2 regions of the Rossellomorea sp. YZS02 genome follow, and region 2 is predicted to be linked to the other one. Evidence: riboswitches for the same ligand, from Rfam matches in the RefSeq annotation. Region 2 holds a riboswitch; the other holds the start of a gene.
What was found. Region 2 has a riboswitch for glycine ahead of SLH55_RS17925 (amino acid permease). Riboswitches for the same ligand answer to the same signal wherever they lie in the genome.
Positions count from the first base shown of each region.

Region 1: it holds a riboswitch for glycine, as region 2 does, so the genes downstream of both, gcvT (glycine cleavage system aminomethyltransferase GcvT) here and SLH55_RS17925 (amino acid permease) in region 2, are expected to answer to the same signal.

Region 1 covers NZ_JAXBLY010000015.1:3,519-13,433, reverse strand. The annotation lists gene gcvPA (aminomethyl-transferring glycine dehydrogenase subunit GcvPA) at 1-521, opposite strand, end outside; gene gcvT (glycine cleavage system aminomethyltransferase GcvT) at 538-1,644, opposite strand; glycine riboswitch at 1,825-1,916, opposite strand; gene SLH55_RS15070 (DEAD/DEAH box helicase) at 2,091-3,791, shown strand; gene SLH55_RS15065 (YqhG family protein) at 3,760-4,551, shown strand; gene SLH55_RS15060 (YqzE family protein) at 4,618-4,797, opposite strand; gene SLH55_RS15055 (shikimate kinase) at 4,846-5,355, opposite strand; gene comGF (competence type IV pilus minor pilin ComGF) at 5,708-6,223, opposite strand; gene comGD (competence type IV pilus minor pilin ComGD) at 6,433-6,879, opposite strand; gene comGC (competence type IV pilus major pilin ComGC) at 6,875-7,201, opposite strand; gene comGB (competence type IV pilus assembly protein ComGB) at 7,210-8,232, opposite strand; gene comGA (competence type IV pilus ATPase ComGA) at 8,216-9,256, opposite strand; gene SLH55_RS15025 (cupin domain-containing protein) at 9,477-9,915, shown strand, end outside.
Region 2 covers NZ_JAXBLY010000020.1:10,734-20,648, reverse strand. The annotation lists gene SLH55_RS17960 (L,D-transpeptidase) at 1-780, shown strand, start outside; gene SLH55_RS17955 (MFS transporter) at 1,172-2,365, shown strand; gene SLH55_RS17950 (HAAS signaling domain-containing protein) at 2,407-3,393, opposite strand; gene SLH55_RS17945 (PadR family transcriptional regulator) at 3,393-3,731, opposite strand; gene yiaA (inner membrane protein YiaA) at 4,162-4,632, opposite strand; gene SLH55_RS17935 (tRNA dihydrouridine synthase) at 4,961-5,956, shown strand; gene SLH55_RS17930 (Gfo/Idh/MocA family oxidoreductase) at 6,104-7,084, opposite strand; gene SLH55_RS17925 (amino acid permease) at 7,136-8,476, opposite strand; glycine riboswitch at 8,597-8,677, opposite strand; gene SLH55_RS17920 (DNA-binding response regulator) at 9,062-9,724, opposite strand; gene SLH55_RS17915 (hypothetical protein) at 9,828-9,915, opposite strand, start outside.

The DNA.
Region 1 (9,915 bases), on a different contig from region 2:
GATCTCAATACATCACGTGATTCAGGATGAACTGTACTCGAAACGAGAACTTTCTTGCGGCGTGTTTGACCTGCACTCAACATAGCTGCCTCTGCCAGAGCCGTTCCTCCATCGTACATGGATGAATTGGCTACATCCATACCTGTCAGTTCACAAATCATCGTTTGGAATTCAAAGATCGCTTGCAGTTCTCCTTGGGAGATTTCCGGCTGGTAAGGTGTATAAGCTGTATAGAACTCTGAACGAGATAATACATGATCCACAATGATCGGCATGTAATGATCGTATACCCCTGCCCCTAGAAAGGATGCATGACTTTTCAGATCCGCATTTTTCGCGGCCATCTTAGTGAGTTCTTTTACCAATTCCGTTTCCGACTTCGCTTGTTTGATTTTGTAATCCCCAATAAAACGAACCTGTTCAGGAATATCTTCAAATAGATCGTGAACGCTGTCTACTCCAATGCTGTCTAACATTTCCCTTTGATCTTGCTCTGTCATCGGTAAATAACGATGCTTCATGACCGTCATTCCTCCCCTATTTCTTTGGTCTTTTATAAAAAGGTGTTGCTACCACTTTCGCATTTAACTTTTTCCCTCTGATTTCCACCAGTACTTCCGTATCCAAGGCAGTAAACTCTTTATTCAAGAGGGCCAACCCTACATTTTTCTTTAACGTTGGTGATTGTGTACCCGTTGTGACTTCACCTATTTCTTCTTCTCCGGAAAATACTTTATAGCCATGACGTGGAATGCCGCGATCAATCATTTCAATTCCCACGATCTTTCGTGTAGCACCTTCTTCTTTTTGTTGTTTCAGCACTTCCTGTCCGATGAACGGAACCTCTTTATTCACTTTTACAGCAAACCCGATCCCGGCTTCAATCGGCGTGATGGATTGTGATAATTCCTGTCCGTAAAGTGCAAGATTCGCTTCGAAACGTAAGGTATCCCGTGCACCAAGTCCACACGGAAGGACTCCATGCTCTTTACCTTCCTCAAGGATCGCCGTCCAGATCGCCACTGCATCAGTTGAGGCACAATAGATTTCAAACCCATCTTCACCCGTATAACCGGTACGGGAAACGAGTGCAGACTTCCCATTTATATTCACTTCAGTTTGGAATTTAAAAAAGCCGATATCGCTCAATGTATGTTCATTGGTGATTTTTTGCAGTACTTCTTCCGCAATCGGACCTTGAAGGGCCAATTGCGCCATATGTTCAGAGATATTGTTGATTTCAACACCATCTGTTTCATGTTCTTTCAACCACTGAAAATCTTTATCTATATTTGCTGCGTTTACAACGAGCAAATAATCATTGTCTTTTATTTTATAAACCAGTAAGTCGTCGACTGTCCCACCGTTTTCGTAGCACATGGCCGTATACTGTGCGCCTCCGTCTTTTACTTTGGAGACATCATTTGTCATCATTTTCTGTAAGTAGTCAAGAGCCCCTTCACCCTTCACTTCAATTTCTCCCATATGAGAAACATCGAATAGTCCTGCCCGGGTTCTTACCGCTTCATGTTCTTCTTTAATACTTGAGAATTGCACTGGTAAAGCCCAGCCACCGAAGTCGATGGTCTTACCTCCATACTCTTTGTACACATCGTATAAAGGTGTTTGTTTTAACTCTGACATGACTTTTCCCCCTTTAAATTCCTTGCTTGCATAATTCTTAACCAAGTTTTATCCCATGAAAAAAGGACAGAAAAACCCCTTTTCATAAAGAAGTTTTCTCTGTCCTTGCACCTGAAAGTTTACCGAAGAACGGCTTTCCCCTTTGGTGGTTTCCTGTTTCGGAAACGCTCTCCAGAGTTGCGTCCAACAAGAGTCTTTTTGCCTGAGAGATTCACACATAAACGTGCTTGCTCCTTCGGCGCTGTTTGCACAGTCTCTCCCCTTGTCATCATTCGCCAATATTCCTTGAAACAATTGGTCATACTAGAAATATACAGAAGAAATGTTGTAAATGTGAATGTTCGGATTTTCGAGTTTTTCTAACAATTGAAAATCTATTTTCATCCTACCATTAAATACGAGTTTTGAGCAATCATTTTTATTAGAAATAAGGAGATGTTTTTCAGATGAATGTTGAGGTTATATTTGATGAACAGTGGGGAGAAGGTCTTGAAAGTTTAATCGAAAACGATGGCCCCTGGGGGAACTGGGAGCTTTATAAACTCGCCATCGAATTTGAGCACCATCTTGCAATTCCGAACTTTGAAGGCCTGCAGGCTCCAAAACATTTGGCAAATGTCACTCCTCTCCCTCACCAGCTGGAAGCAGCGAAGCAGGTAGTGGAAACGATGAACGGAAAAGCGATTCTTGCGGACGAAGTTGGACTCGGAAAAACGATTGAAGCCGGATTGATATTGAAAGAGTACATGATTAGGGGATTAGTCAAAAAGGTATTGATTTTGGTTCCTGCTTCTCTCGTTTCTCAATGGGCATATGAATTAAACACTAAGTTCTTCATTCCCGCCGTTCCCCAGCGTAAGAGCTACGTATGGGATCAATGTGACATCGTGGTTTCATCCATGGATACGGCAAAGAGGAGCCCTCATCGGGAAAAAGTGTATGAGCAGGATTATGACCTGGTGATCATCGACGAAGCTCACAAACTGAAAAATCATAAAACAAAAAACTATGAATTTGTCCAAAATCTCAAGAAGAAATTCTGCCTGCTATTGACTGCAACACCTATCCAAAATCGTGTAGAAGAAATCTTTCATCTTGTTTCCCTTCTAAAGCCTGGGCATCTTGGGAATGAATCTGGGTTCACGGACAGATATAAAAAAGGGGATCGTACACTTCAGGAGGATGACCATCTGAAAAGCCTCATCAACAAAGTAATGATACGCAATAGGCGTGGCGATACAGGGATTGAATGGACGAAGAGGCATGTGAAGACTGTATTAATTGATTTCAACGAGGCTGAGAGAGATTTATATAACAGCATCGACCTGCTCAGAGGAAGATATGATGACTGGGCAAATTCCAGCTCTTTCTCACTCCTCACCCTTCAAAGAGAAGCGTGCAGTTCCCGTGAAGCTGTATTTTACACACTTAAAAATATGCTTGAAAAGAAGGAATCACCTACACCTGCTTTTGAACATACGATTGGTACACTGATGAAAAAAGTAGAGAACGTGACCATGAACTCAAAGGCACAAAAGGCGCTGGAAATCGTTCAATCGATAAATGATAAAGTGATCATTTTCACAGAATACCGTGCAACACAGCTCTATCTTCAATGGTTCTTGAAACAGCACGGAATCAGCTCGGTCCCTTTCAGGGGAGGATTTAAACGAGGAAAAAAAGACTGGATGAGAGAGTTATTCCAGAAGCATGCACAGGTGTTGATTGCCACTGAAGCTGGAGGAGAAGGAATCAACCTCCAATTCTGTCATCACGTGATCAATTTTGATCTGCCATGGAACCCGATGAGATTGGAACAGCGAATCGGCCGCGTTCACCGTCTTGGGCAGACAGAAGATGTTCATATTTATAACTTCGCTACAAAAAATACAGTTGAAGAACATATCCTGAAACTTCTGTATGAGAAAATCAATCTGTTTGAACGGGTGATCGGTCAACTGGATGAAATACTCACCCGCCTGGATTTCAGGGATTTCGAAGAGCATGTGACAGATATCCTGTCTTCATCCCGAACAGAGGGAGAAATGAAGATCAAAATGGAGAATTTAACAAGTATGATTCAATTTGCAGAACAATTAAAGGAGGAGAAAACAAATGCAGCAGCACGAAATTCATCGATTTCTTGAGCGGTATTTCATCGCCAATGGATGTGATATGGTTGCGAACGGAAATGGATACATGACTGTACAGCTCACGATCGATTTGGATAAAGAACTTATGAACCGACCATTCTACTGGCATTATCTTGAAAAGACAGGGGGGACACCGAACCCGATGACGTTATCCCTCATCACCAATCCTGATCATGCACCTGAGGATATGAAAGGTGAACCGATCCACTTTGGTTCACCGAGGCTTCATCAGATCTTCCACTCAACCCGGAATCTTGCAGGGTATATACGGCTTTATGAAAATCGGTATACTCCGAGCGGCCAACAGACGCCCCTTCATCCTTGGCTGGGATTGAACATTAAAATATCTTATCAATCCAACCGAAAGAAAGACAGCATCCGTAGTATCGGTGTAAACTTGATCAATGGAATCATAGAAGAAAACTTTCATGGGGCTCTAATGACCAAAAACATGACACCGAAGATTCCAGATTTCTCTTTCACTTTGACACCAATCATCAGACCGAAAAGTGGAGTGAACAGAGTCCAGTCATATCTATACGAAGAAATTAAAAGGGAACCCGTCGAGTGGGCGGAGCAAGCAAGAAAGACTTGGGAGGATGATCTTCAACTTTTGAATCATTTTTATGGAGATCAGGAAGAAAAACCCGAATCCTATTTTCTTGAGCAGCAGGCTTTAAAGGAGCAGTATGAACCAAAAATTACCATAGAGGTCATAAACGGTGGAATATTTTATTTACAGCAGTCACAGTGAGGAATCTGGGGGATACCTTCCCCCAGGATCAAAAAAAGGACTGCCGTTTAGGGCAGCCCTTGTCCACTATTTATTTTTCTTGAACAGTATCATGAAAGCATACGGAATGATGCCGAACCATCTGAAAAGAAATGGTTCCCGCTCGTTCTTTTTCTGCTTTTTTAATGTTTTACGTTCATGAGGTGATTTTTCATAATGTTGAACAAATGTTTGTGTTATGAACTTAACATAATCATTCACTGACATAAAAGCACCACCCTCCGCTTCCATCAGTATTCCCGGTAGTGCCAGGAATTATACAACATTATGTTGAAGATAGGGTAATATCAGCTCTACCACTTCATCCACGGATTTACCCTCTGTAAAAATGGTCACTGTGCTCCCACTTTCGTAAAGGGGCAGCCGACGCTCATACAGCTCCTTTAAACTGGTTTTCGAATTTCTTTGAACAAGTGGCCTGTCCTGATCTCCTTCAAGCCTTTTCCATAATGAACCAAAAGGGCAGGTAAGATGGAAAACAGAACCACAATTCCGTAGAAAGGCACGGTTCTCCTCCCTTTCTACTATTCCACCACCAGTCGTTATGATGGCCATTTCTTTTTTCAGTTCCTGAAGAACACTCGTTTCAAGTTCTCTAAAATACGTTTCACCATGCTGATGAAAGATGTCTCTAATCGATTTTTTCTCTTTAGTCTCAATATATTGATCCAGATCAATGACAGGAAGATTCAGTACTTCTCCCAAACGTTTTCCAACCGTTGTCTTTCCCACACCCATAAAGCCTACAAAGAAAATCGGTTTCATATTCTACTCCCAACGTATGATTTGTTTTGTTTCCCTATTATACACAACCGTTTCAGGAAGAAAAACCTTCTCGTCCCTTTTGAACGTCAATTCCATTTGAACTTCACTGGAATTGAGCATCGTACTTGAGGTCATGACCTCGCCGAAAGTTAGATTTATTACTCCAGTGTATAAGGATTCATTCTCCATCTCGAGTAAGATGCTGTGGGAGAGGCTTATGTTTCTCTCGTGCATACTCTTCATATTCGAAAGGTATTGATACTTACTTATATAAATGTCTTTTGATGCAAAAGCCAAAAAAAGGACAATCACCAGGAGGAACAGGGTATACGGCAGGATGAACCCTCTATCATTAAGGTGAAAACGGCCCCTCAAATGGTGAAAAACACATGAAATCCCCTTCCACTTTTTCGCCTCCTTCAAATTCCAAATCCAAACGCACCCCCCCTCGAATGGAAGTAAAGGTAACCTGATCCACTGCCTGAAGTACGATTTCATGCCCTCTATTGTTCACCCTCCTTCGAATGGATTGATCGTAGGTTTCATATAGAATCGTTTCTCCATCCATCACAAATGAAATGTGCTGTGGCGCGATTTCTACAGCTTCCGCATTCTTTAACTCTTTCCTTACGCTCTCATTGAATAAATTCCACTCATAATAATGGGGTGGGACCAAATCATTCTTAATCATCATAAAGCCCTTCATCATAAGAGGAAGACTGAAGGATATCATGCAAAATACACTAAAACTTAACAGGGCTTCAACCAATGTAAACCCCCGTTCATCTTTTTTGTGATGTACAAATTTCCCGGCTATCGTAACGAACGCAAGCTTCATCACCACTCCCATCTTTCCAAACGACCTCATACCTGACCCCCTTATACATCCTTGCATGAGTAGAAAATTCATGCGTAACAATCTCTTTTTCTACACTTTCCCTGAGAAATTTCAGCGCTTCCACTTCATACTGAAGCTGTTGAAGGCGGTTCATGTATTGAATGAGAAAGGGTATAAACAACCCACATATCATAAGGGTACAACTAAAAGCGACAAGCGTTTCAGTAAGTGAGAAACCTTTAGAATTCTTGTACATAAAATCTCCCTTGGCCAATTTGGAACATGAGGTACAAAGTCTCATGTTCCGTTTTAAAATTTACACTGCCAAATCTGTTCGTATTTCCATCAGGATAAAAAGTGATCTCTTCGAGGCTGTTCCTTGCTGCTATCTCAATTCCTGCAGGAAGCTCCCTTGATACAACCGTTTGTCTTGCTTCCGTTTTTGCAACATATTTATTGGTTAGTGGATAAAAAGTCAAGAAAATCAGTGATTGATGGTTGATACTGTAGCTTTGAATTTGGTAAAGATCCGATTCAAGCTGGGATATGAAGAGTTCCTTTTCAGTGTGGCTTTTTAAAGGTAGGACAGAAAAGCCGACCCATGAAAGGAGAATAGTGAAGATCATCAAGACGATGAGCATTTCAATGAGGGTATAACCTGCTTCAGCTGTACCACTATCATTAATCGGAAGTCACCACTTTTCCTTCTGCATCCACCGTGATGGCTCTCCCATCAGGACATGCTTTATACTCATCATTCAGATAACCATCTGTAACAAGAGAATCAATGGTCACTGGATCAGTATTCCCGTCCATCTTATATGCTTCAATTTGCCCTTCGACCATATGAATGAATGCCTCACAGCCTTTTGAATTAATGGAATTACTCTGATTGGTCACATTCGGGATTGTAATGAAAAGTAAAACAGAAATGACGAGCAAAACAATCATCATCTCGATCAAAGTGAAACCTTTTTCATTTTTGAGCATATTTGTCCTCCTGGAAATAATATTTTTCATATCCCCTGCATCATTTGAAATAGTGGCATCATAATGGAGAAGTAGATCGCCATGATGAATAGTCCGACAATAGTAAAAATGGCAGGCTGGATATACTTGAGCCATGTATGCGTTCTTTCTTCTAAATCCTGAAAGCAGATATCACTGTAAACACGAAGTTCTTCCGCCAATCTTCCGTTCGTTTGACCATGCTGAACGATGAACGGCAATTCTTCCTGAAAAAATGGCAGAGAAGCAAAACACTCATGAAAAGGAATACCTGCTTTAAGTTTTTGTATGAGCTGGCCTGAAATGTACTGCAATGTCGGACGGAATGATTGACTCTCGATGATGAGCAAGGATTCAGTAATGGATACTCCGCTTGAGAGAAGAAAGCTTAATTCCCGGGAAAAAAAGTAGGAATGACCCAGCTTTATATAAAACGACAAAATTGGAAGTCTGCTTAAGGCTGCCGATAGTTTTTGGGGGGAAATTCGCTTTTTAAAAAGAAAGAAAAGAATGGTGGAAAATAGGAGAATAAAAAAAACTACACCTAATACCATTGGGAAGTTTTCGATAAAGTGTAAAAGATGCGTAAGTTTTGCTGAAGGTTCATAGCCCATTGAGGAATACAGGGACTGAAATCTAGGAAAAAGCACTTTGCGAAGCAACACCATCATGATGATGGAAATGAAGATCAGCATTAGGGGGTATTGAAAGACTTTTTGCAACTGCTGTTGATTTTTCCTTCTTTTAATAAGATAGGTCCCAGCTTCAGACAAAGTGTGGCCCATTTGACCATGATGTTCGGCGAAAAAAATTTGTGCGCTGACGTGATTGGGAAGGTTTAATTGTTTACTCATCACAGTGGAAATGGATTCACCTTTCTGGAGTGAGGCAACCAATCTCCTTTTTAATTTGATGGTTTTCTTCTCCTTTGGTACCAAGAGAAAGTCGATGGCTTCCATAAAGGTATATCCCTTTTGAAGTAAATCACCAAGTCTCTTTAGAAATTTACCTTGATCATCGCTTTTCTTCATGAACCCATTTCCTATATTCATTCTCTGAAACAAAACCAAGTGCCACCCCTTTACAGATTAATGTTTGCAGTGTGCGATACTTGTGTTGGACAATTTCACCCCTGGCCTCTTTCAATACTTTCTTCAAGGCACTTCCCGTAATGATCTCATAAACCGATGCCCTGTTCCGCTTTTCCCCTCTTAAACATTGTCCTCCACACTCCGCTTTGCAGATCGGACATAAAAGTTTCAACAATCTTTGAGCGGATACAGCAAGCAGGGTCTGCTCGATATCATGCCACTTGATTCCTAATTCCATTAAGCGGTAAATCGCCCCTTTTGCATCTCTTGTATGCATGGTTGAAATCACCAAATGCCCCGTCAAGCTTGCCCTAACAGCAATTTCTGCCGTCTCCCGATCACGGATTTCCCCCACCATGATAATGTCGGGGTCGTGTCGCAGGATTGCTTTTAATCCGGTGGAATACGTAATCCCTGCTTTTTCATTTACCTGGATCTGAACCATTTCATCGTGCTGCTTCTCGACGGGATCCTCCAGGGTGATCACATTACGGTTTAAAACGACGGAACAGTGGTGAACGAGTGAATATAACGTAGTGGTTTTACCACTACCAGTCGGTCCAGTGAACAAGATGAGGCCATGGGAATGCATAAGCAGGGCAAGAAGTTTCTTGGCAGAAGATGGGTAAAGAGACATTTTCTCAATGGGAATCTGGTATTTTTGAGGGAGTATCCGAATGACAAGACTTTCTTTTAAATGTGTCGTAGGCAGGGTAGATATTCTGAGAGAAAGAGGGGTATTTTTGACGGTAAGGCTGAAAGAGCCACTTTGAGGTTTGCGTTTTTCTCCGATATCCATGGAAGCCATGAACTTCAGATGTGCAATCAGACGTTCAGCCTGATCTTCGTCGATGGTCTGGAATGGTACCAAACCCCCGAGTTTCCTGAATTGAATCAAGTATTCTTTCGTTCTGGGTATCAAATGAATATCTGTTGCATCATTGCTGAATGCTTCTCCAATCATCACTTCCGATAAAGATTCGACTGAGTGAAATATGAATGTGCACCACCTTTCTTATTTCTTACTTTAAGATATACGACATTTTGTTACAAATTCCTTCTTTTCCCACAAACTTTTTTAAATCTTGCATTGAAGTATCTTCTCTTTCTCTTCGAATCACATATTAATCGCCCACCCATATATTATGAAGGTAAACATTCATTCGAAAGCGGTGACCCTTCTTATGACGAAATATATGGATTACACCTCTCCAGATGTACAATTCTCATATGATGTTAACAAAAGTACTCTATTTAAAAAAGACCATCAAAACTTGATCAATATTTTGGGGGTAGGCCAATTAAATACATTGGATCAAACATCCCTGCTTGATATCTATTTAAGTAAACATAACTTTGTAGAGCCCCACTATCATCAAAACGCTGCCGAGCTGGTATATTGCATTTCAGGTGCGGCTACAGTATCGATTCTTAATCCATTTACAAAGGAAATCCAAAATTACTCTATATCCCCGGGACAAGTTGCAAACATACCTCAAGGCTGGTGGCATTACGAGGAGGCGACCAAGGACCGTACTCACCTATTGGCAATTTTCAATGCGCCTACCCCGGAAGTGATACTAGGTTCGGATATCTTGAAGCTCACCCCTTCAAGTGTCATGG
Region 2 (9,915 bases):
AACGAACCGGTGAATATACGTTTTTTTAATCAAAGCAAGGCAGCATCCGCAATCGATCCATATCCCCTTCAATTGATCGGTGCCAATTTAGTTCGAACTGCCTTGCAGTCCTATATGGAGGACAAGGGGTCTCCTCCAGAAAGCATCGATCAACTCGTCTCAGATTACCCTCATAATTACCTGAGCTTTATTCCGAACGAGTTCAGAACCGGTTCAAACGCAATTTCCAATCGTTTTTCAGGTGCGGGTGGTTGGGTGTACAATCATGAAGCAGGGACCCTGGCCGATATGTTTTATCCAAATATCCCTGTTTCTACACCTATTCCCTTCACCCCCGTAAAAGTAGACATCAACAAACGAACATTTTCACTCGTTGTCAAAGCTCCGCCGTACATTGTCTCGTCACACTCAATCGGGATCGGAAAGCACGACTCCACTCCCACAGGACATTTTCCGATTCGTAACCGCGTCCTGGAACCATTCGGGGAACATCCCGACATGTTCGGTTCCGCTGCCCTTGGAATGGGGGATATCGCCATCCACGGGACCCTTGATGAAACGTCTATCGGAAATTCTTTGTCACATGGATGTATCCGCCTTGTGAATCCAGACATTGAAGCGATATTTGACTTCGTTCCTAAAGGGGCGGTTGTGACAATAGATAACAAATCGCTGGATCGTGACCTGAAACCTATGACGGACAGCCTGGATCCCCTATATCCCGATGAACGTCCGTTAAATAAACAGTCTACGACGACAATATTTGACTGGGCAGGATGATCAATCTTGTCCCTTAAGGCAGTTACAGAGATAAAACCCAAAGACCATACTCTATTGATTTGGTCTTTTTCCTATGAAAGGATAACGAGGTATTACTCATACTTGAAAAAGGTAGAATCTATTCACTGTCCTTGTTGATAGATACGTATTTTCACAGAGATGGACATGCTGTCTTTGCGTAAATTGGAGTATAACATCGACCAAAAATATTCACCTGAAATCTTTTGTTATTAAGCTTTTCAAACATGACAAACAAAACCTGGTTTCACCAGGTTTTGTTTGTTTTTACCTTTTTTCATGCGGGCTACCTGTTTAAAAATATTTTATGGTATGATGATTAAATTGTTTGCCCATTCATTCCATTGGTATTCAACTAAGAAAAGAGGTAATTATGAAAGAAACATCATTATCCAAACAACATTGGTTTCTCATCTTTACACTTACATTGTTAACATTTGTTCTCGGGACAAGTGAATTTGTCATCGTCGGGATCTTAACGGAGATTTCTTCAAGTCTCCATATAACGAATGCAAAGGCAGGAACGCTCGTTTCAGCTTTTGCCATTACATTTGCCATCGCCACCCCCATCGTGATGTCTGCAACAAGTCATTTTCCTAAACGGAAATGGATGTTGTTTCTGATCGGATCATTCATCGTTTTGAATGCCCTATGTGTGATTTCGACAAGCTACGTCATGCTCATGGCTCTACGAATGCTCACGGCCATTGTGACAGGCGTATTGATCTCCCTTGCCATGACCATTGCCAGTGAAGCCATTCCCGTCACGAAACGAGGAGTCGCCATCTCATTCGTTTTCGGCGGATTCACCATGGCCAACGTGGTTGGAGTACCGATCGGCACGGTCATTGCCGAATGGTACAGCTGGCACGGCACATTTCTATTAACAACGTTACTTGGTGTAGTGGCCTTTGTGGCATCGTTCTTGAATTTACCGGGTAAGCTCAGTCAATACCGCAGCTCCATGCGCGATCAATTCTCGTTATTGACCCATCCGCGCATCCTGATGGCTTTCTTCATTCCATCCCTTGGATTTGGTGCGACCTATGCTGTGTTTACGTATCTCGTACCCATTTTGAACATGATGGAAGCCCCGGGCAGCTCCATCAGCTTGATCCTGTTCGCCTACGGTTTCATTTCCATTTTCAGCAACATCCTTGCTGGGAAGATTGCGAGTCACAATGCCATCGGGAGACTTCGATTCGTTTTCCTTATTCAGGCGTCGGTCCTGTTCGCCCTGTACTTTACGACGGATCATTTCATTATCGGTTTAATCAACATTGGCTTGATGTCCTTGATGGCCATCCTCCTGACGACATCAACCCAGCTCTACTTGATTGACCTCGCAGGTGTGTATCAGCCGAAAGCGACGGGACTTGCCGCTTCCCTGATGCCCGTTGCAAGTAATGTCGGCATCGCCATGGGATCGGCACTCGGTGGCCTTGTCTATCATCAAGGGCCATTGATGAATGTGACACTCGTCGGTGGTGTTGTGGCCATATGTGCGAGTCTGCTGACATTCTTGAGTTATCGTTTGGACCAAAAGCAGGGGACATTGGCATCATAAGCGTAAAAAAAGGTTCTGATCAACGGATCAGAACCTTTTTGTCATTTATAAGCTTTTTTAAATCCTTCGTAACTGTTAATCACCGCAGATACCAATAGGGCAACCGAGATAGTGAGATATAGCCACTGGAAGTTGAAGGACTCGTTGGAGATTGTCTGTATCCTATCCATAAATTCAGGGTTCAATACATCCATATTCCTGAACATGAACATAAAGGCCGCAACGGGAATGAGCTGAAATACTGCATTCATGGCAGCAAGCTTTCTTGTCCAGACACCATCTTTCCATTTCCTTAGAAGCAGGAAAAGTTCCAAGACAATCAGGAACACAACCAACGGCCAGTATCCGATAAGGACATCCTGGTCAAAGATGGGGGTGAACCCTCTACCGTTGTCACCCTTTTCATATAATCCCAGAACACTCGCAGCCTTAAAATAACAAGTTGCCCAAATGACCGTCCAAATCAACCCGCCGAATATCTCCAATTTGGAAATGCGTTTTTCTTTTGGGATATAGGGGATGTCTTTTAAATCATCCGGCGTCCACTCCTTGCCTTTGATAGTGAGCGGTACCTGGCTGTCAGTAGTGACGGTCCTCTCAATGACGACAAACGTGATGGTGAGCCAAAAGAAGACCTGCATTCCAGTGCCGATGACCTCGACGATCCCATTTCCTGCAATGGAGAGGACGACCTCGACGGGATTAGCTCCCCCGGAATAGTCCAAAATGGAGGATGCTGCTAACACGATGAAGGTAATGGCTGCGGAAATCGGAAGGATTATTTTCAAAAGGCTGATGTACAGGTCATAATATCTCGGTCCGATCAGATGCATCGGCCTGTCTTGATAATTCGATGCTAAAACAGCAGGGTCCCCGAGAGATACCAGTACCTCTCTCACATCATTTTCTGTATAATCCTCCGGCAGCATATCCTCAATCGAGGATTTCAATTCCAGGGCAATATCCTCCCGATTCTTCTCGGGCAGCCTTCGCATCACTTCTTGAATATAAAGCTCAACAAGCTTCATCATTCCTCTTCCTCCTTTAATAATATCGCCAATTCCCCGTACATTTTTTCCCACTCCGTCTTTAACTGGGCCAAAATTTCGGCACCATATTCACTCAATACGTAATACCTTCTCGGCCGGCTTTCCGTCCGGTCCCAGCTGCTTGTGACCAATTCCTGCTTCTCCAAACGCCTCAGGAGCGGATAAAGTGTACTCTGCTCCATTGAAATCCCGCTTTTCTCCAATAATTGGACGAGAGAGTACCCATACTGCGGTGTCCGCAATTGACTCAATACGGCCAGGGTCAATGTTCCCCTCCGCAGCTCCGTCGTCAAAGATGTCAGCAGTGACTTATCCATATGTTCACCTCATAGTTCGTTTTATACTGTGTGTCGTACACTATATGCTTTATACTATGTATCATACACTATGGACGTGTATGAAAGAAAGATAATTTTGAAATGTTCATACTAAAATATTCAATCTGACCGCATTCTACTGCTTTAATCAGGCAAAGATAGGTATTATTCAGCTCTGTGTGAGGTATGGTTCACCTCTCTACTGCTAGTTGAGCTAAAAATGGGAAGGGATTGCGTCATTTTCCTGATGGATTGCGTCATTTTTTTATTATTTGCGTCATTTCGGCCCTTAATTGCGTCATTATTTATTTCATTGCGTATTTTTACATATATTAGGGAAAGTTTCATTCATTGGAGTTAGGCGAAATGTAGATTTTTACATTTATTGAACGACAAAGGGCAGTACTGCAATCAGTACCGCCCCTCATGATCAATCTTTATCTCTAGCCACCTGCGTATCACGAATGTTCTTCTGAATCGTGATGGCCGCAAATAAACTAAGCACAAATGACATGGCATAAAATCCTTTTTCACTTAAAATGATGCTTCCGGCATTATAAAGACCGATGGCCATCAAGGCAATCGCGACAATGACGGCGAACCAGCTGAGACCGTAGTAGATACCGGAAACAGGAATATCCTCTTCCTTATCCCTAACCGCTTTTTGCAGGGATACAGCTGCGTAAAGACCGAATACCAATACGGCAAAGTAATACCCTTTTTCATTCAGCTCCATTCCGGCATTGAATAAGCCGATCAGATAAGCGGAAACACCTACCACCAAGGCCGCCCAGCTCGCTCCTTTAAAAGCCGCCGTCGGTTCCCCTTCTTTTCTCTCTACTTTGATCTTTGGTTTCTTGTCTTCGTTCTTGATTAATGGATTTTCATTGTAATCAGACATTGACCGCTCCCCTTTACTGTCGTATATTGCACTCCTCTACAAAAAACATTATAACAATTTTTTACAGAATATACTTACATTTCTTGAAACGGCTCTCATTATTCCATCTTCTACGTTACCTTTAAGACTACAAGAGAAAAACACTTAGGTATGCATGATAGACTTCAAATATTTCCCTTACATCAAAACGTCTCGTTCCCTTGCACTTTTTGCCTATTACCATTAAAGTATATACTGGTTGGAATCCATCCTGATTGGATAGAACTGAAGTATGTTACTTTTTAATTTTGGGAACATGTTTCCCTAAAGGAAAGGGTTTAAATAGAGTATGAAAGATAATTTTTGGCATGAGTTACCTCGGCCGTTCTTTGTTCTGGCACCGATGGAAGCCGTGACCGATGTGGTTTTCCGTCATGTTGTCAGTGAAGCGGCAAGACCAGATGTGTTTTTTACAGAGTTTACAAATACAGAAAGCTACTGTCATCCGAAAGGAAAGGACAGCGTACGCGGGCGTCTGACCTTCACGGATGATGAACAGCCGATCGTCGCCCATATCTGGGGGGACAAGCCTGAATACTTCCGTCAAATGAGTATCGGTATGGCTGAAATGGGCTTCCGAGGAATTGATATCAATATGGGCTGCCCGGTGCATAATGTCGCAGCCAACGGGAAAGGCTCCGGTCTGATCCGCCGTCCGGATACGGCAGCGGAGCTCATCCAGGCAGCGAAAGCGGGAGGCCTTCCCGTCAGCGTGAAGACACGCCTCGGCTATACCAAGGTCGACGAATGGTACGACTGGCTGAAGCATCTTTTGGAACAGGACATCGTCAATCTTTCCATCCATCTCCGTACGAAAAAGGAAATGAGCGATGTCGATGCTCACTGGGAACTGATTCCTGAGATCAAGAAGCTCCGTGACGAAATCGCTCCTCATACCCTTCTGACGATCAACGGAGACATCCCTGACCGTCAAAAGGGACTGGAACTCGCAGAGAAATATGGAGTGGACGGCATTATGATCGGACGTGGGATCTTCCACAATCCATTCGCCTTTGAAAAAGAGAAGAAAGAGCACACAAGCGGGGAGCTTCTCGATCTTCTGCGTCTCCAGCTTGATCTTCATGACCAGTACTCTGAAGAACTTGAGCCGCGTCAGTTCAAACCGCTTCGCCGCTTCTTCAAGATCTACGTGCGCGGATTCCGTGGAGCGAGTGAGCTCCGTAATCGTCTGATGGAATCAGAATCCACAGATGAAGTCCGTGCTCTGCTTGATGAATATGCAGATCGAGTCAAGGAAGATGAAGGGTTTTCAGTAACGAAATAAAGTCAGAGAGAGGGGAGCTTCGAAGGCTTTCCTCTCTATTTTTAACACCGACTTGTTCACCATTTCACAAATCTCCATTTAAAAAGTGCATGTCCTGCAACACCTAAACTGCAAGAAACATGCACTCTTCATAGAATAAAACATCCTTTATTTCCCGACAATCGAATCCATCACCCAGTTCGTCCGCGCTCCGGAATCTCCCGTGCTCGGACATTCACCGCCACCGCCGGTTAACTCTTTCACAATCGTTTCCACCAATGGCTGATGTACATGCATCGGTCGTTCAAAACTCCACTGTTCTTGACCTTCCGCTGTTTTCAGCGTGACCGGATCATCACCAAAAGTGGAAAAGCTGATCTTCCCTCTACTTCCGACAATTTCATTCCTATCCACATCTTCAAAAGCCGTGAAGCACCACTTTCCGACCCCTTGAACGCCCGAGGCAAACCGATACGTTGCTGTCACAATGTCCTCTGCCTCATAATAACCTGCCTGATTGGAAGCAAAGCCCTTTGCTTCTTGAATAGGTCCGAGGAGAAAATCAAGGATATCCAGCGTATGACTGGCCAAATCAAAGAATAACCCTCCACCGGCGACATCAGGCTGAACCCGCCAAGGAAGATGATCACAATCCATTACATCGTCTCTTGCCTTCTGATATTGAGTCGAGGAGACAAATCGAACGTCACCAATGCTGTTTTGATCCAGCAGTTCTTTTATTTTCAAAAATCGCTCCTGCCCCCGACGGTAATAAGCGACATACAGCGGAACGCCCGCACTCTTACAAGCTGCCAACATCTCCGTGCATTCCTTGAAATTCCGGGCCATCGGCTTTTCCACATAAACCGGCTTACCGGCAGCCGCCGCCTTAAGGGTATACTCCATATGCGAGCCTGGAGGCGTGGCGATATAAACCGCATCCACCTCCTGATCGTTAATCAGCTCATCGGCATCATCGTACCACTTCGGAACCCCATGTCTATCCGCATAATCTTTCGCAAGCTTCCCCGTCCTGCGCATAACCGCTACCAGCTCGGAATATTCGACTTTTTGAAAAGCCGGTCCACTCTTCCGTTCCGTCACATCTCCGCAGCCGATGATTCCCCAACGGACTTTATCGTATGTCATGATCTCGTTCCCCCTAATGGATTCGTCTCACTTCCATTGTAACAATGAGTGCTACCTTTTGCTCCTCATCCGATACAAAATAAATAAGACAATAAACCATAGAGGAGTCAACAGTAAGGCCGGCCGTGTCGCATCCGAAAACAGCATAATCACCAGGATCGCTGCAAACATTGTAAGCACCACGTAATTGATGAATGGTGTAAACGGTGCTTTAAATGTGGCTTTCTCATGTAAGTGCGGACGGGTTTTTTTATACCTGATATGACAGATCAGAATGATGCCCCATACCCAAATAAAGCATATGGCACTGATGGTCGTCACAATCCCAAAGGCCTGTTCCGGTATAAGCTTACTTAACAATGCCCCCACTGATATGACCAATGTGGAAAGGAATAATCCGTTACTCGGTACATGGTTTTGATTCAATTTGGAAAAATGAGACGATGCCTGATGATCCTTACTCAAATGATAAAGAATCCGGCTCGTAGAAAACATTCCACTGTTACAAGCGGAAGCGGCTGACGTCAACACGACAAAATTAATGATTCCTGCCGCCAGCGGAATCCCGACCAGGCTAAATGTTTTCACAAACGGACTTTCCGCAGCATTCAGCTCCACCCATGGATTGATGAACAAGATGACGGCCAGGGCTCCCACGTAGAAAAATAAGATCCTTAAAGGAATTTTATTGATGGCGGAGGGGATATTTTTCTTCGGATTGGATGTTTCCGCTGCCGATACGGCGACTAATTCCACACCGACATAGGCAAAGATGACCATTTGGAAAGAAAGGAGGAACCCTGACATTCCATTCGGGAAAAATCCTCCATGGTCCCACAAGTTCTGAACCGTAACCGCTCCAGCATCTGTCTTAAACCCAATCACCAACAAAATGACACCAAGGACGATTAACCCAAGGATGGTGATGACCTTGATTAAAGCAAACCAAAATTCCAATTCCCCAAATAATTTGACCGTTAATAGATTGAGTCCCAACAAAATGATGACACAGATGAGGGCAGGGACCCACTGTGGAATGTCAAACCAATAGTTCACATACACACCAACCGCGATCACATCGGCCATCGCCGTCATGATCCAACAAAACCAGTACGTCCAACCCGTGACAAAGGAGAACCGGGGTCCAAGATACTCCTCCGCAATGTCTGGCAGCGATTGAAACCCGTCTTTCGATAACAACAGCTCCCCAAGTGATCTCATCACGAAAAACAGGGCAATACCCACAATCAAATAAGCAAAGATGATAGAGGGACCGGCAAGCTGTATCGCCTTACCGGAACCTAAGAACAGCCCCGTACCAATCGTACCCCCGATGGCGATCAGCTGAACGTGCCGGTTTGATAGATCCCTCTTTAATTCTCGTTGTTCCAACCTTAACTCCTCCTTACAACCAGTAAAAATAAGCACAAAAAAGAGATTGGATGGGCTCCAATCTCGTGGTCATAAGAATAACAAATATCAATTGGCATGAGCGCACACCAAAAAAATATCCGATACTCTTCTGTCCTTTTGCCTGAGATAATGAACCCTTCGGCGCCGCGGAATCCCCACGGTCTCTCCAGAAGCTGCTCCTGCCATGGGATGATCCATGGCAATCATAGCTTTCTATTAAATAATTTTTGATCGTAATAACTTCGTTGAATAGTTGATAATTTTAAGGGCTTGTGGAGGTTTTGTCAACAGAAGGGATTACATACTCAACATGATGTTCTCTTAGATTTCCTGTTTCTAATTTATCACCGTTGATTTTAATCAGAGGATTTAAATTAAGCGGAGATTTTCCGGTTATATATAGGTTGAAGCTCATTTTGAGGGTATTTAAGCGGAATTTTTCCGTCTAAGCAAAGGACAATTCTCCATTTTGACGTTATTTGAGTCAATAGACGGAATTTCTCCGTTTATTTAAGCTATTTTAAGTTTGATTTAATAATTAAGCGGAATTTTTCCGTCTATTTATCAGATAGAGTGTTTAACCTGCTCCCCTAAGCGATAAGAGCGGATTCTCTTAACCCCAGATGCGGGAATCAACATCTTTTTCTCAACAAGTTGAGAGAGTAATCTTTTTACCGTCTTGTCTGTTAGGTTCAAATACTTCCCAACTTCTATAGGGGAGATCGATTTTCCTTTTCGGATCGCTAGCCGGAGCACTTCCTTTTCGGCATAGGTTAGAGTGGTCTGCTCCAGCCCATCACCTAGCCATCGGCCAATCACTTGCTGTACAACCTGCTGACATCGACGAGGTTTTTCTTTCACTTGGTCATAAGAAAAGCGGATGACAGTCCATCCGTCCATCACTAACTGGTTTTGACGTTCCAGACTATCGGAAAATTGCCACCTGCTTATATTTTTTAAGTGAGGACCATAACCGTCTATCTCAAAGCAAATCCGGATGGCTGGACGAATGTAAGCAAAATCTAAATACCGTTTTCCATCCTTAAAATCATTGATTTCAAATTCTGGATGAAGATATTGAAAGTGATAAAATGAAGGCCACCAAACCTGTTTCAAAAACAACATTTCAGCCTGACTGTGACCTTCTTGTAAACGCCTCAACCGTTCCCCGTTTCTTTTCTGAGCATGTACATTCAAAAAACTCTGGTATTCTGCTTCAAATCCCATAGCAATCCTCCTTACTATCCAACGAGTTTTAGCCTGTTTTTCAAAAACATCCGATAAACTAATTGAATTTGAAAACCGTTCTTTCCTCAATTTTTCCACTTAACTATCCATCAATAGGAACCATAAAATCATATTCAGGAACTCCATACTTGGCAATCATCCTTTTCCGATACGCTTCAAATGATAAATAA